2 regions of the Nocardia iowensis genome follow, and region 2 is predicted to be linked to the other one. Evidence: riboswitches for the same ligand, from Rfam matches in the RefSeq annotation. Region 2 holds a riboswitch; the other holds the start of a gene.

Evidence for each region. A riboswitch is a leader RNA that binds a small molecule or an ion and turns the genes downstream of it on or off. The one in region 2 is predicted to bind cobalamin.
Region 1: linked by a shared signal. The riboswitch ahead of metE (5-methyltetrahydropteroyltriglutamate--homocysteine S-methyltransferase) and the one ahead of KV110_RS02800 (CbtB domain-containing protein) in region 2 are both predicted to bind cobalamin.

Annotation. Positions count from the first base shown of each region.
Region 1 is NZ_CP078145.1:6,591,578-6,598,964, forward strand. Features, by position in the region: gene KV110_RS30445 (pyruvate carboxylase) at 1-3,309, opposite strand, end outside; gene KV110_RS30450 (glycosyltransferase family 2 protein) at 3,515-4,390, opposite strand; cobalamin riboswitch at 4,648-4,871, shown strand; gene metE (5-methyltetrahydropteroyltriglutamate--homocysteine S-methyltransferase) at 4,995-7,295, shown strand.
Region 2 is NZ_CP078145.1:584,528-591,914, reverse strand. Features, by position in the region: gene KV110_RS02815 (HhH-GPD family protein) at 1-65, shown strand, start outside; gene KV110_RS02810 (alpha/beta fold hydrolase) at 143-889, opposite strand; gene KV110_RS02805 (antibiotic biosynthesis monooxygenase family protein) at 1,001-1,315, shown strand; cobalamin riboswitch at 1,386-1,550, shown strand; gene KV110_RS02800 (CbtB domain-containing protein) at 1,585-1,779, shown strand; gene KV110_RS02795 (CbtA family protein) at 1,770-2,564, shown strand; gene KV110_RS02790 (hypothetical protein) at 2,600-3,091, shown strand; gene KV110_RS02785 (OsmC family peroxiredoxin) at 3,164-3,604, opposite strand; gene KV110_RS02780 (SMR family transporter) at 3,859-3,981, opposite strand; gene KV110_RS02775 (ABC transporter permease subunit) at 4,063-4,914, opposite strand; gene KV110_RS02770 (ABC transporter ATP-binding protein) at 4,911-5,813, opposite strand; gene KV110_RS02765 (sensor histidine kinase) at 5,975-7,387, shown strand, end outside.

The DNA.
Region 1 (7,387 bases), 2.9 Mb from region 2:
CGCCCGCGGCGCGGTGATCGCGGCCTCCATCTTCATCGCCTCGATGGTGCCGATGGTGTCGCCCGCCGCGATCGAATCGCCTTCCGACACAGCCAATGTCACGACACCGGCGAACGGCGCCGCGATGTGACCCGCGTTGCCCTTGTCCGCCTTTTCCGCCGCCGGGATGTCGCTGGCGATGGAGCGGTCGCGGACGGCGACGGGACGCAGTTGACCGTTGAGAATGCACATGACCGTGCGCATGCCGCGCTCGTCGGGCTCGGAGATGGCCTCCAGCCCGATGAGCAGGGTGACGCCCTTCTCCAGTTGCACCCGGTGTTCCTCACCGTGGCGCAAGCCGTAGAAGAACTGGTTCGCCGACAGACCCATGGTGTCGCCGTATTTCTCGCGGTGCGCAGTGAATTCGGCGGTGGGCGCGGGGAACAGCAACCGATTGAGCGTCGCGCGGCGCTCCTGCGACGTGCCCGCGAGTCCCGCCTCGTCCGCCGCGGTGAGCGCGGTCTCCGGCTTTGCCGGACCGCGCCCGGCCAGCGCGCGGCTGCGGAACGGTTCGGGCCAGCCACCGGCGGGGGTGCCGAGTTCGCCACGCAGGAAGCCGATTACCGAGTCGGGAATGTCGTAGCGGCCGGGATCGGCGGCGAAATCCTCGACGTCGACGCCGGTGCCGACCAGCGCGAGCGCCAGGTCGCCGACCACCTTGGACGACGGGGTCACCTTCACGAGGCGGCCAAGGAGCCGGTCCGCCGCAGCGTATTTCGCCTCCACCTCCTCGAACCGGTCGCCGAGGCCGAGCGCGATGGCCTGCTGACGCAGGTTCGACAGCTGGCCGCCGGGGATCTCGTGGGTGTAGACCCGGCCGGTCGGCGCGGGCAACCCGGATTCGAAGGGCGCGTACACCTTTCGCAGCGCCTCCCAGTACGGCTCCAAATCGCACACGTGCTGCAGGTTCAGGCCGGTGTCGTATTCACTGTGCGCCGCCGCCGCGACGATCGCGGAAAGCGCCGGCTGACTGGTGGTTCCGGCCATGGCGGCGCTGGCGCCGTCCACCGCGTCCGCGCCCGCCTGCCAAGCAGCCAGGTAGGTGGCCAGCTGGCCACCCGGGGTGTCGTGCGTGTGCACGTGCACGGGCAGGTCGAAGTTGCTGCGCAACGCGGTCACCAGGGTGGCGGCCGCGGGTGCGCGGAGCAGCCCGGCCATGTCCTTGATGGCGAGCACGTGCGCGCCCGCGTCGACGATCTGTTCGGCCAGCTTGAGGTAATAGTCGAGGGTGTAGAGCGTTTCGTCCGGGTTGGACAGGTCGCCGGTGTAGCTCATCGCGACTTCCGCGATGGCCGTGCCGGTTTCGCGCACCGCGTCGATGGCCGGACGCATCTGGTCGACATTGTTGAGCGCGTCGAAGATGCGGAAGATGTCGATGCCGGTGGCCGTCGCCTCGGCGACGAACGCGCGGGTCACCTGTTCCGGGTAAGGCGTGTAGCCGACGGTGTTGCGGCCGCGCAGCAGCATCTGCAGGCAGATGTTCGGGATCGCTTCGCGCAGCGCGGCCAGCCGCTCCCACGGGTCCTCGTACAGAAAGCGCAGCGCCACATCGTAAGTCGCGCCGCCCCAGGCCTCGATGGACAGCAACTCCGGCGTCAGCCGCGCCACGTGCCCGGCGACGCCGAGCAGTCCGTTGGTGCGCACCCTGGTGGCCAGCAGGGACTGATGCGCGTCGCGGAAGGTGGTGTCGGTGACGCCGACCGCCTTCTGTGCACGCAGCGCCTGGGCGAAACCCTCCGGGCCGAGGCTGAGCAGCCGCTGCCGGGAACCGTCCGGCGGCGGCACCGTCAGGTCGATGGCGGGCAGCTTGTCATGCGGATAGACCTTGGTCGGCCGCTCGCCGTGCGGCTTGTTGACGGTGACGTCGGCCAGGTAGGTGAGGATCTTGGTGCCGCGGTCGGCCGAACCGCGCTGGTTGAGCAGCTCCGGACGCTCATCGATGAAGGACGTGGTGACCCGGCCCGCCTTGAAGTCCGGGTCGTCGAGCACCGCGAGCAGGAACGGAATGTTGGTGGTGACGCCGCGAATTCGGAACTCGGCGAGGGCGCGCTGGGCGCGCGACACCGCGGTGCCGAAGTCGCGGCCGCGGCAGGTGAGCTTCACCAGCATCGAGTCGAAGTAGGCGCCGATCTCCGCGCCGAGGTTGGCGCCGCCGTCCAGCCGGATGCCCGCGCCACCCGGCGTGCGGTAGGCGGTGATGCGGCCGGTGTCGGGCCGGAAGCCGTTGTTCGGGTCCTCGGTGGTGATCCGGCACTGCATCGCGGCGCCGCGGATGGCGACCGTGTCCTGACTGAGGCCGAGCTGTTCGAGGGCCTCCCCCGCCGCGATGCGCAGCTGCGACTGCACCAGGTCCACGTCGGTGATCTCCTCGGTCACCGTGTGCTCGACCTGGATGCGCGGGTTCATCTCGATGAAGACGTGGTTGCCGCGTTCGTCGAGCAGGAACTCGACGGTGCCGGCGCAGCTGTAGCCGATCTCCTTGGCGAAGGCCACGGCGTCGGCGCAAATGCGTTCGCGCAGTGCCGGATCCAGGTTCGGCGCGGGCGCCAGCTCGATCACCTTCTGGTGCCTGCGCTGCACCGAACAGTCGCGCTCGAACAGGTGCATCACGTTGCCCTGCTGGTCGGCCAGGATCTGTACCTCGATGTGGCGCGGATTCACCACGGCCTGCTCGAGGAACACCGTCGGATCGCCGAACGCCGACTCGGCCTCACGCGACGCGGCCTCGATGGACTCGCGCAGCTGCGCGGCATCGGCGACCCGGCGCATGCCGCGCCCGCCGCCACCCGCGACCGCCTTGACGAAGATCGGGTAGTCCAGGTCCTGCGACGCGGTTACCAACTCGTCCACGTCCGCGGACGGCGCGCTGGAGCGCAGCACCGGCAGCCCGGCCGCCTTGGCCGCCGCGATGGCCCGCGCCTTGTTGCCCGCGAGCTCGAGCACGGCCGCGGACGGGCCGATGAAGGTGATGCCCTCGCGGGCGCAGGCGGCCGCCAGGTCCGGATTCTCGGACAGGAAGCCGTACCCGGGGTAGACGGCGTCGGCGCCTGCCGACTTGGCGGCGTCGATGATCGCGTCGATCGACAGGTAGGCCCGGACGGGATGGCCTGGTTCACCGATCTGGTAGGACTCGGCCGCCTTCATCCGGTGGACAGAATTGCGGTCCTCGTACGGGAAGACGGCCACCGTCCCGATGCCGAGTTCGTAGGCCGCACGGAAGGCCCTGATGGCGATCTCACCGCGGTTGGCAACCAAGACTTTCGTGAACATTGGCCTAAGGTACCCGGCGGAGCCCGCCGCACAGACACGGAAGGGCCCTTCGCAAGCATCTTCACAACGACCTCTAGCAGCGTTGCGAAGATGCGTTCACCGGCACGTCACATGCGGCGGGGCGGCGTCGCGGCGGCGGAGGTGCGCATAACGGGCAGCCCCGGCCGTGCGTGACGCACGGCCGGGGCGAAGGCGCAGGGACCTCTTACACCCAGTGCAGCGTGCGATGCCTGAGCCCGCCGCGGAACTGGCCGACGGCGAGACCAATCATCAGGCCGCGTTCCTCGCCGACCAATCCACGCGCGAATGGCAGGCGAATCATGCGCAGCAAAACCTCGGGCAGATGAATTTCCGGCAAACCATTGTTCGGGAATTCGGCATTCAGTCGCGCCAAGCCGATACCACGGCTGCGGCCCTGCCGATAGCCGGGGCGGAAACCCTGGCGGTATCGGTAGGCGACGAGTGCCTCGGCCAGATACCCGAGACGATATCCCTCGCGGTGGGCGCGCCAGCCGAATTCGAGGTCTTCGTTGGCGGCGTAGCTGACGTCCTGCCCGCCGAGCTTCCGATATACCTCCGCGCGGCACGCCATGCTCGTCCCGACGATCACAGGTGCGTAAACGCCCGCCGGTTGGAATTTGTCCGGAGCGGGGATGTTCGCGACGTGTCGCGGATTGTCGGTGTTGAGCGAATCACCTTCGACGGCAGAGCAAGTCAGGTCGTAGCCCTCGTCGAGGAACGCGACCATGCGGCTGACCCAATTCGGGTACACACGGTCGTCGTGATCGCAGAACAGCAGGATCTCACCCGTCGCGTTGTCCGCACCGACGTTTCGCGCGAACGCGGCACCGGACGTCCCGGACGCATCGACATAACGGAGCGTCAGGCGATCTCGCAGCGGATGATTCTCGATATGGCTTTTGACCTCGGTGGGAGAACCGTTGTCGGCAATGACGACATCGAATTCACCCGAATAATCTTGACGCGTCAACGCGTCTAGTTGCACATCGAGCAGATCCCGGCCTTCGGCCGTCCCGATGTACGTTGGAATGACGATCGAGACCGACCGTTCAGTTACCACAAGCTCTCCTGCAATCGATCCCCACGCGGGAGCCCTCCCCCGAGGGCACAACCTTAAGCGAAACTGAGAAACTTGGGGAACACCCCACTTCCGTGGGCTTCCTCACAGACCTGGACGCATGATCAGTCCCTGATCGAAAAATGATGGCAGCCAACGGCACGCCCGCCCGGTCGCACCGGTCCGGCGCCCGGCGTCCTATGCTCGTAGGTGCAGCTGGTTCACCGGTGCGCGTACGAGATGGAGCCCCGTCGTCGCGCAGCGGAGTCGAGTTCGTCGGCCCCGAAAGGGCGGGCGAACGAGAGGGAACCCGGTGGGAATCCGGGACTGTCCCGCAGCGGTGAGCAGGAACGACCGCCGTCACACGCACTGGGCGCAACACCCGGGAAGCGACGGCCAGTAGGAAAGCTCCGGCCCGTGCCGGAGCAGGCCGACAAGGCCGGTGCCTGTGAGTCCGAAGACCTGCCAGCCGTGTCGGATACGCCGTATCCGGCGGCCACCGCCTCGTGGATCTGGGCGCGCGGTTCTACCAGTGCTGATATGTCGGGGCTCCCTTGGCGGGATTCTCCGACGTCTCATCCGGTAGCCCGCGAAAGCCCGTAAGGCGATGGCTCACGACCCCCAGCACTGGAGAGACATCGTGACTGTTGTACATCAGACACCGTTCACCGCAACGGTTCTCGGGCTACCTAGAGTCGGACCGCGGCGCGAGCTCAAGCGCGCCACCGAGGCCTACTGGGCAGGCAAGATCGTCGCCGAACAGCTACACGCCGTGGCGCGCGACCTGCGGCACGCCCAATTCGCCGAACTGCAAGCGGCGGGCCTGGATTCGATACCCGTTGGCACCTTCTCGTACTACGACCAGGTGCTCGACACGGCCCTGCTGCTCGGCGCGCTGCCGCAGCGGGTGGCCGGGATCGCCGATCCCCTGGACCGGTACTTCGCCGCCGCACGCGGCACCGACACCGTGGAACCACTGGAGATGACCAAGTGGTTCGACACCAACTATCACTACCTGGTGCCGGAAATCGGCGCGGACACCGAGTTCTCGCTGAATCCGGAGAAGTTGCTGCACGAAGTGCGCGAGGCGCTCGCGCTCGGCGTGCCCGCCCGACCGGTGGTGGTCGGTCCGATCACCTTCCTGAAACTCGCCAAGGCCACCGGGGGTGCGGCGCTGGACCGGCTCGCCGAGCTGGTGCCGTTGTATCGCGAGCTGCTCCGGCTACTGGCCGAGGCCGGGATCGACTGGGTGCAGATCGATGAGCCGGTGCTGGTCACCGATCTCACCGATACCGAAATCGACCTGGTACGAAGCACTTACACCGAGCTGTCCGCCACAGCGGAGCGACCCGCGATCCTGGTCGCGACCTACTTCGGCCATCCCGATGCCGCGCTCACCGCGCTGGCGAGCACCGACGTCGAGGGCGTCGCGCTCGACTTCACCTCCGGCACCGGCGTTTCCGACGTCGCCGCCGTACCGGCGCTGGCGGGCAAGCTGCTGGTGGCCGGCGTGGTCGACGGACGCAATGTGTGGCGCGCCGATCTCGATCGCGTGCTGTCCACGCTGGGCACGCTGCTGGGTTGCGCCGCGTCGGTGGCGGTTTCGACCTCCTGCTCGCTGCTGCATGTGCCGTACACACTGGCGGCGGAGACCGGGCTGGACGAGCGGCTGCGATCGTGGCTGGCGTTCGGCACCGAGAAGGTGGCCGAGGTGCGGCTGCTGGCGACCGGACTGACCGCGGGACCAGAGGCGATCAGCGCCGAATTGGCCGAGGCGCGTGCCGCCTTGACGGCACGGCAGGCCGATCCTCGACTCAATGATGCGCAGGTGCGAGCCAGGCTGGCCACGCTCGGCCCGGACGCGATCCGGCGCGCACCCGCCGAGCAACGCCGGGTGCTGCAACAGGATCGGTTGCACTTGCCGCCGCTGCCGACCACGACCATCGGCTCGTATCCGCAGACCTCGGCGATCCGGTTGGCCAGGGCGGCACTGCGCAAGGGCGAGATCGATCAGGCCGAGTACGTCCTCCGGATGCGCGCGGAAGTCGCCGATGTCATTGCGCTGCAGGAGGAGCTGGGCCTGGACGTGCTCGTGCACGGCGAGCCGGAGCGCAACGACATGGTGCAGTACTTCGCCGAACAGCTCGACGGCTTCGCCGCCACCGAGCAGGGCTGGGTGCAGTCCTACGGCACCCGCTGCGTGCGACCGCCGATCCTGTTCGGCGACGTGGCGCGGCGGACGCCGATGACCGTCGACTGGATCAGCTACGCCCAGTCGCTCACGGACAAGCCGGTCAAGGGCATGCTCACCGGACCGGTGACGATCCTGGCCTGGTCGTTTGTTCGCGACGACCAGCCGCTCGGCGATTCGGCGCGGCAGGTGGCGCTGGCGATCCGGGACGAGACGGTCGATCTGCAGGGCGCGGGCATCCGGATCATCCAGGTCGACGAACCGGCGCTGCGCGAACTGCTGCCGCTACGCAAGACCGATCAGCAGGCCTATCTCGACTGGTCGGTGCAGGCGTTCCGGCTCGCCACCTCGGGCGTCTCGGACGCCACCCAGGTACACACCCACCTGTGCTACTCGGAGTTCGGCGAGGTGATCGATGCGATCGCCGGGCTGGACGCCGACGTGACGTCGATCGAGGCGGCGCGCTCGCGGATGGAGGTGCTCGACGACCTCAATGCGGCGGGCTTCGACCTCGGCGTCGGGCCGGGTGTCTACGACATCCATTCGCCCCGGGTGCCCAGTGTGGAGGAGATCACCACTTCGCTGCGCGCGGCGCTGAAAGCCGTTCCGGCCGAACGGTTGTGGGTCAATCCCGACTGCGGGCTGAAGACTCGCGGGCGGGCCGAGGTGGAAGCGTCACTGCGCAACATGGTTGCCGCGGCGGCCGCTGTGCGCTGATCTCGTGCGCTGATCATTGACATTCAGCACCCCCTCCGGATGCACGGAGGGGGTGCTGAAGTTCGACGGGCACGCCATTGATTATGACTGAC
Region 2 (7,387 bases):
GCCTGATCGAGCAGACCGTCGACGGACTCTTCGCCCTCGCAGGCGAGGGCGGCACCGCGCTCTGACCCGAAGAGCCGCAAAGCTTTTCGGCTTTCCGCGGACGGGATCATCTGAGATCTGGTGCGCGCGAGGGCAAAAGCGGCTAGGGGTTGAGCACGCGGCGGAGGAAGCGCTCGACCTCGGCGCGGTAGCGCTCGGGTTGGTCGTCGTGCACGAGATGTGCTGCGCCCGAGACGAGTACGTGCTCGGCGTCGGGATGCGTTTCGGCCATCCGGCGCATCTGACCGGGCGGGGTGATGGTGTGTTCACCTTCGAGCAGCAGCGCGGGTACCCGGACGGCATGCCACTGTGGCCAGAAGTCGCGACTCCCCCACTCCTCCGAGATGTCGCGGAACGTCGCGACCGAGCCGTGTAGCCGGTAACCATCCGGACCGTGCTCGAACGAGTTGAGGAAGTACCGACCGGCGACCGGACCGAAAAAGTCGAGCACGGCGTCCGCGTCCGGAAACGGTTGCGGCCACGCCTCGATCATCGCCGCCCAGTTCGCCGCCGTGCGGCCGGTGAAATCCGGGGCGATGTCCTCGACCACCAGCGCGCGCACCCGATCGGGATGGGTCGCGGCGAACACCCAGCCGTGCAGCGCGCCCATCGAATGCCCGATCACCACCATGGGTTCGGTGATGCCCGCGGTCGCGGCGGCCAGGTCGGCAACAAATGCCTCGGTGGTCAACTCGTCCGGCGCCGGTCTGCCGTGCCCGGCGGCGTCGAACGTGTAGATGTGGCCGTACCCACGCAGCCAGGCCAGCTGATCGTGCCAGGTCCGGGCACTGCCCATCAGTCCGTGCAGCAGCAGGATCGGCACTCCCGCTCCGCCTTCGTCGTGCAACACCGTGTTGATTGTGCCGCGCCGCCGCGCGCCGTGTTCGCGGCCCCCTCGATCTCGCACGGTGCTCGACGGCCTCGCGCTCCGCGGTCGCCCGAGCGCCGTATTGTCGAGCCCATGGCTGTTGTGAAGATCAACGCGATCGAGGTTCCCGAGGGCGCTGGCCCCGAATTGGAAAAGCGGTTCGCCCACAGTGCGCACGCTGTCGAGGGTTCGCCGGGGTTCCTCGGCTTCCAGTTGCTCCGGCCGGTCGCCGGTGAGAAGCGGTACTTCGTTGTCACCCAGTGGGATTCGGAAGAAGCGTTCGCCGCGTGGCGGGACGGGCCCGCGCGCGAGGCACACGCGGGTGAGCGGCAGAAGCCGGTCTCGACGGGCGCGTCGCTGCTGGAATTCGAGGTCGTCCTCGACGTGACCGCGAAGTCTGCGGACTGACGAAACCGACGCCAGCCAGGAAGTTCATCCGCGTCGGCGACTCGCCCGACGCCGGGACGCGATACCCGCTGGTCATGTTGACGGCAGGTGCCTCCAGGTGTCACAGTTCGAAGGACAAAACGCGAGGGTGATGCGGTAATCCGGTGTGATTCCGGAGCGGTCGCGCCACTGTGTTCCATGCATCGAGTTCGTGGGTGCCGGACAGCCAGACACCGGCACCTTCGCGCCCACCATTCGACGGGGACGCGCATCCCCTCAGGAGGACTCGCATGGCTATCGCGCATTCGCCGAGCCGGGCAACCGATTCACTCGCCACTGTGCTGGTCACGGTAGGTGTCGTTCTTCTCGCACTGCTCACGCTGTACCTGGTCGGCTTCGATCAGGGCGCCATCTCGCGCAGCGGGATGTACATGCACGAGCTGATGCACGACGGACGCCACCTGCTGGGGCTCCCGTGCCACTGATCGGTTCACTGAAAACCCTCCTACTCCGCGGACTCCTGGCAGGCCTCATAGCGGGTCTGCTCGCCGCGACAGTCGGCTACTTCATCGGCGAACCGAAGGTCGATGCCGCCATCGCCATCGAGGAAGCCGGTTCCGCTCCCGCGGATCATCCGCACGGCGCGGAACCGGAGGCGACAGGCGGACATTCGCACGGCGACGAGGAAGAACCACTGGTCAGCAGGACCGGCCAGAAGGCGGGCCAGTTCCTCGCGCTCGGTCTCGCTGGCCTTGCGCTCGGCGCGATCTACGCCTCAATCGCGCACTTCGCGCGGCGCTACACCACGCTGTCCGGGCCGAAGCTCGCGCTGGCCCTCGGAATCGGCGGCTGGGCGGCGATCGTCGCGGTGCCGTTCTTCAAATATCCAGCTAACCCGCCCGCGGTCGGTGATCCGGACACGATCAATGAACGCACCCTGCTGTGGGTCGCGGCGGTGCTGCTCGGCCTCGCGGCCGTCGGTGCGGGCGTGTACGTCTACAAGCTGTTGCGCGCTCAGCTGAGCATGCTGCGACTGATCGCCGGGATCGCCGCGTTCGTCCTCGTCACCACGGTGGGCTACATCCTGTTGCCCGGCGTGAACGAGGTGAAGGCGGACTTCCCCGCCAGTCTGCTGTGGGAGTTCCGGGTGTCGTCGCTGGCCGAGACCGCGACGCTGTGGGCCTGCCTGGCCCTCGGCTTCGCCGCGCTCACCGAATTCGCCACGCGCACTGATACTCCGGTACGAGAGTCGATCGCTACCGCGGGCTGATCCGCGTCCGGAAGACGAAGGGCAGTGTCGGTGGCATGACCGACACTGCCTTTTCCGTCTGGCCCGCACCGCTTCGTTCCGGCGCTGCGCGTACGCCGCCGCGCGCCGTCCACGTCGCCTTCGTCGGCCTCGTCGTCGCGCTGCTCGCCGGGGTCGGCGAGGCAATCGTGCGGGCGGCCGCGATGCTGGAACGCGCGGAGGCCGACATCGCCGGGCTGAGCACCGGGCTCGCCATGCGGCTCGGCATCTACCTGGTTGTGCTCTTCGTCGCCATCCGGATGACGCACGGCGCGCGCTGGGCCCGCATCCTGCTCACCTTCGGCATCGGCGTGCTCGGCCTGCTGTCTCTGATCATCGAACCGTTGGCGGCACTGCTGTCCGCCGACAAGTTCGGCGACCTCTTCACCGGCCTCACCGCCGAATCCGCGGTGATCGGACTGTTCCGGACGATCCACATCGTCGCGGTGCTGATCGCCATCCCGGCGATGTACCACCCCGCTGCCCGCCGCTACTTTCGCCAGCGGTAATGCCCGGCCCCTCGCGCGCTGAACGAGAGACCGGGCATCAAAGATCCAGCCGAGAACTGGACGGTTCCGGCGCTACGCGAGAGCCGCGTCGAGGGTGATCTGGTCGACTCCGGCGAGGGCCTTGCTGACCGGGCAGCCCGCCTTGGCGGCCTCGGCCGCGGCGGCGAAGGCGTCGGCGTCGACGCCGGGGACCCGGCCGCGCACGGTCAGCTTGATGTCGGTGATCCGGAAGCCGCCCGCCGGGTCGGGGCCGAGGGTCACGTCGGCGGTGACGTCCAGGCTCTCCGGGGTGCCGCCGGCGTTGCCGAGCTGCGCCGAGAGGGCCATCGCGTAGCAGGACGAGTGCGCCGCCGCGATGAGCTCCTCCGGGCTGGTGGTGCCGTTGGCCTCCTCGGCGGAACGCTTCGGAAACGACACGTCGTACTTGCCGACGCCGGAACTGGCCAGCTCGACCTGTCCCGAGCCCTCCTGCAGAGTGCCGGTCCAAGCAGTACGCGCGGTACGAGTAGGCATTACGGTCCTTTCGCTGATGAGCAATGTCACGATGCAGCACCGAGCCTAGCCAGTCGGGCAGCGCGCGTCTTCGGGTCGGACTCGAGTGCCGTCATAGCAACCTTGGCGGCCGGGCGGGCAACCCCCAAATGGGTTGCCGGTGCCCCGCGCGTCACCCAGGTGGGCTCGAAATAGGCTGTTGCCTTTGCGCATTGGGCAATGACGTCATTCCGGATTGGTGACCCGGGCCCTCACGATGCCGCCGACGATCAGTGCTAGCGCGAGCACCCGCCCGCGCTGAGCGGGTCCTTGTTGACCACGATGCCGAGGCCGATGGCACCGACCGCACCGATCCCGGTGAATACCGCGTACGCCGTGCCGACCGGCAGCGTCTGCATAGTCTCGATTGAGACGCCCCTTCATCGAACACCGCGAAAGCCGTTGGCAGGTTGCCCGCCAACGGCTTTCGCGTTCACAACTCAGATCAGATCACGCCTGCGCATCAACCACGCCGTGCCAACCACGAAGAGCACGATGTAGGTCCCGAGCACGATCAGCGCCTCGGTGCGCGACAGGATATCGAGCACGCCGGGCGCCCCGGCCCCGACCGTCCGCATCGCCCCGGCCATCGACCCGGCGGCCGTGCCGGGCAGATGATCGGTGATGACCGTGATCGGCGAAAAGATCGCCGCGACGCCACGCAGCAGATTTTCCACCACCAGCACCCACACCAGGCCGAGGCCGACGGCGAGCGCCGGACCGCGTGCGACCGCGCCGATCAGCGCACCCGCCAGCGTCCACATGCCCAGAATTACCGTGCCGGTGAGGATCCCGAGCACCGACTGACGCAGCGACGGCAGCGCGAGCGATTGCGACTGCGTCGCCCCGATCAGCGATGCCACGCCGATATCCACCACGAACGCGGCAAGAACCAGCGCGACCACCACGACAACCAAGCTCACCACCACCCCACCGACCGCACTGATCCGTGACGGACCTTGCGTGAACACGGCTTTCCAAGTGCCCCAGCCGTAGCCGCTGCCGGTGGTCAGCGCGCCGAGCACCAGCATCAGCGCGCCACCGAACATGGCCATGCCCTGGGTGAACACCTCCGGCACCGCCGCGGGCAGCATCTGCTGCAGCAGCGTGTCTTTCGGCAGGCCGTTCGACATCCGACCCGACTCGCCCGAGGTGTAGGCGAGATAGTTGAACAGGTAGGAGAACGTGAGATTCAGCAGAATCCAGGTTCCCAGGATTATCCAGAAGGCGGGCCACTTACGCAGCCGAAGCGCCTCCGCTTTCGTGCTCGCCACCATGTCTTTCACGGTCATTTCGCCACTTCCAGCTGAGTCATTTCGAAAAACACTTCTTCCAGGGACTTTTCGTCGATCCGCAGTTCGAGCAGAGCTGCCCCCGCCTCGACGACCGCCCGCGCGACAGCGGGTGCGGTGCCGGTACCGGCCTCGATCCGGATGCCGCTGGAGGTCAGCATCGCGGCACGCTCACCGACCACTCCCCGCACCGCCGGGAACGCCACCTCCAACGGTTCGGCGCGCAGCAAAATCGAAGAGCCGCCGCGCAATTCCGCGACGGTCGACTCGACCAGCAGCTTGCCCTGCGAGATCACCCCGACCCGATCGCAGATCTCCTGCACCTCGCTGAGCATGTGGCTGGACAGCAGCACCGTGTGCCCGTCCGCGGCGAGAGTGGTGATCAGCTCCCGCATTTCGGCCATGCCCTGCGGGTCGAGGCCGTTCGTCGGCTCGTCCAGGATCAGCAGGTCGGGCCGGCCGAGCAGGGCGGCGCCGACCCCGAGCCGCTGCTTCATGCCGAGCGAGTAGGTGCGGAACTTGTCGTCGGCCCGGTTGGCCAGCCCGACCCGGTCCAACGCGTCCTCCACGTCGGTGCGGCCGATGCCGCGATATTTCGCGAGCACCCGCAGGTTGTCCCGGCCGGAGAGGTATGGATAGAACCCCGGTCCCTCGATGAGAACCCCGATCCGGCGCACCACCACCGGGTCGCCCGGCGCGTGCCCGGCCACCAACGCCATGCCCTCGCTCGGCCGGATGAGCCCGACCAGCATGCGTAGCGTGGTCGTCTTACCCGCCCCGTTCGGACCGAGGAACCCGTAGATCTCCCCGGCGGCGACACTCATGCTCACGCGGTCGACGGCGGTGTGTTCGCCGTAGCGTTTGGTCAACCCTCGGGTGACCACGATCAAATCTGTCATGCATCGAGAATCCGCTGCGGACCACATCGGCCACATCCGTCGCGCAGCGACGTTCGGTGTACGTACTCCGGCATACGCGAGTGGGTTACCTGAGTAATACGTAGCGAGGCGGACGCGGATCTGCGGTGAAGCCGAATAGGCTGCTGTGGGTGAGGGCAGCAATGACGAGTCGGGGCTCGCTGGGATGGGACTGGGGCGTGGCGCTTGTCGTGGCCGCGCTCCAGATCGTCGGTGGCACGTTCGCGAACATGAGGACGGGTGAGAATTCGCTCGACGTCCTCGGTTACCTGCTACTACTCGCCGGTCCGGTTGCCCTGATCTGGCGGCGGGCCAAGCCGGTGCCGGTGCTGCTTGTCGCGCTCGGTGCCTGTGCCGCGTATCTGGCGCTCGGCTACGGATACGGGCCGATCTTCTTCTCGCTGATCATCGCCTTCCTTACCGCCGCAAGCACCGGATCGCGCTGGTGGACTTACCCACTTGTGCCGCTCGGTTATTCGGCGCTGGTCTGGCCGCTGCCCGAACTACTCGGACGCGGCGCCGATGTGTGGAAGATCTTCGCGCTGATGGCCTGGCTCGTCGTGCTGCTGTGCGTGGCGGAGGGCATTCGGCAGCGCAAGGCCGTGCTGGTGGCGCGTAGGCAGCGGGCCGAGGCCGCGCGCCGCGACGAGGAGGCGCAGCGGGAGCGGCGGGCCAGCGAGGAGCGCCTCGCCATCGCCCGCGAGCTGCACGATGTACTGGCGCACAGCCTTTCGCTGATCAATGTGCAATCGTCGGTGGCGCTCGAACTGTTCGACCGGAAGCCGGAGCAGGCCGCCACCGCGCTGGACGCGATCAAGACGGCCAGCCGGGACGCGCTCGCGGAGGTGCACACGCTGCTGCACTCGATCCGCACCGGAGGCACCGTCGCAGGCGAATCCGACGCCTCGGCAGCAGAATTCACCGACGAGCCGAGCGCGCCGAGTCGCCGTCGTCCGCGCGGCTGGGGTACTCGCAATTCAGCAGGCACCGAGCGTGTTTCCGCGGAAGACGAGCAATCTGCCAGTGCCGGCGCCGAATCCGCCGAGGCCGTCCCGCGTCCGGCGGCACCGCGGACTCCCGCGCCGAGCATCGCGGATCTGGACAACCTCCTCCAGCGGGCCCGCGCGGCCGGATTGACGGTGCAGACCAAGGTAATCGGCGAACCCGAGCAGCTGCCCAGCGTGATCGACGTGGCCGCCGCGCGGATCATCCAGGAAGCACTGACCAACGTCGTGCGGCACGCACCGGGCGCGGAAGCCTCGGTGACCGTGCGATACACGGCGCAATCAGTGGATCTCACCGTTGACAACGCCCGCCCGACCGCGCAGGCGGCGCGGTCGGGGACGAGCGGGGGCAATGGGATCATCGGTATGCGGGAGCGGACACATGCCCTCGGCGGCGCACTCACCGCTGGTCCCCGCCCGAGCGGCGGGTTCCGGGTCGCGGCCCGACTGCCATTGCGCCCGATGGCGCCGAGCGAACGAAAGCCGTTGCCGCCGACTCGTTCCGACGATGCGGTCCGGCCGGACAACGTGCGGCCGATCCGGCCGGACGAC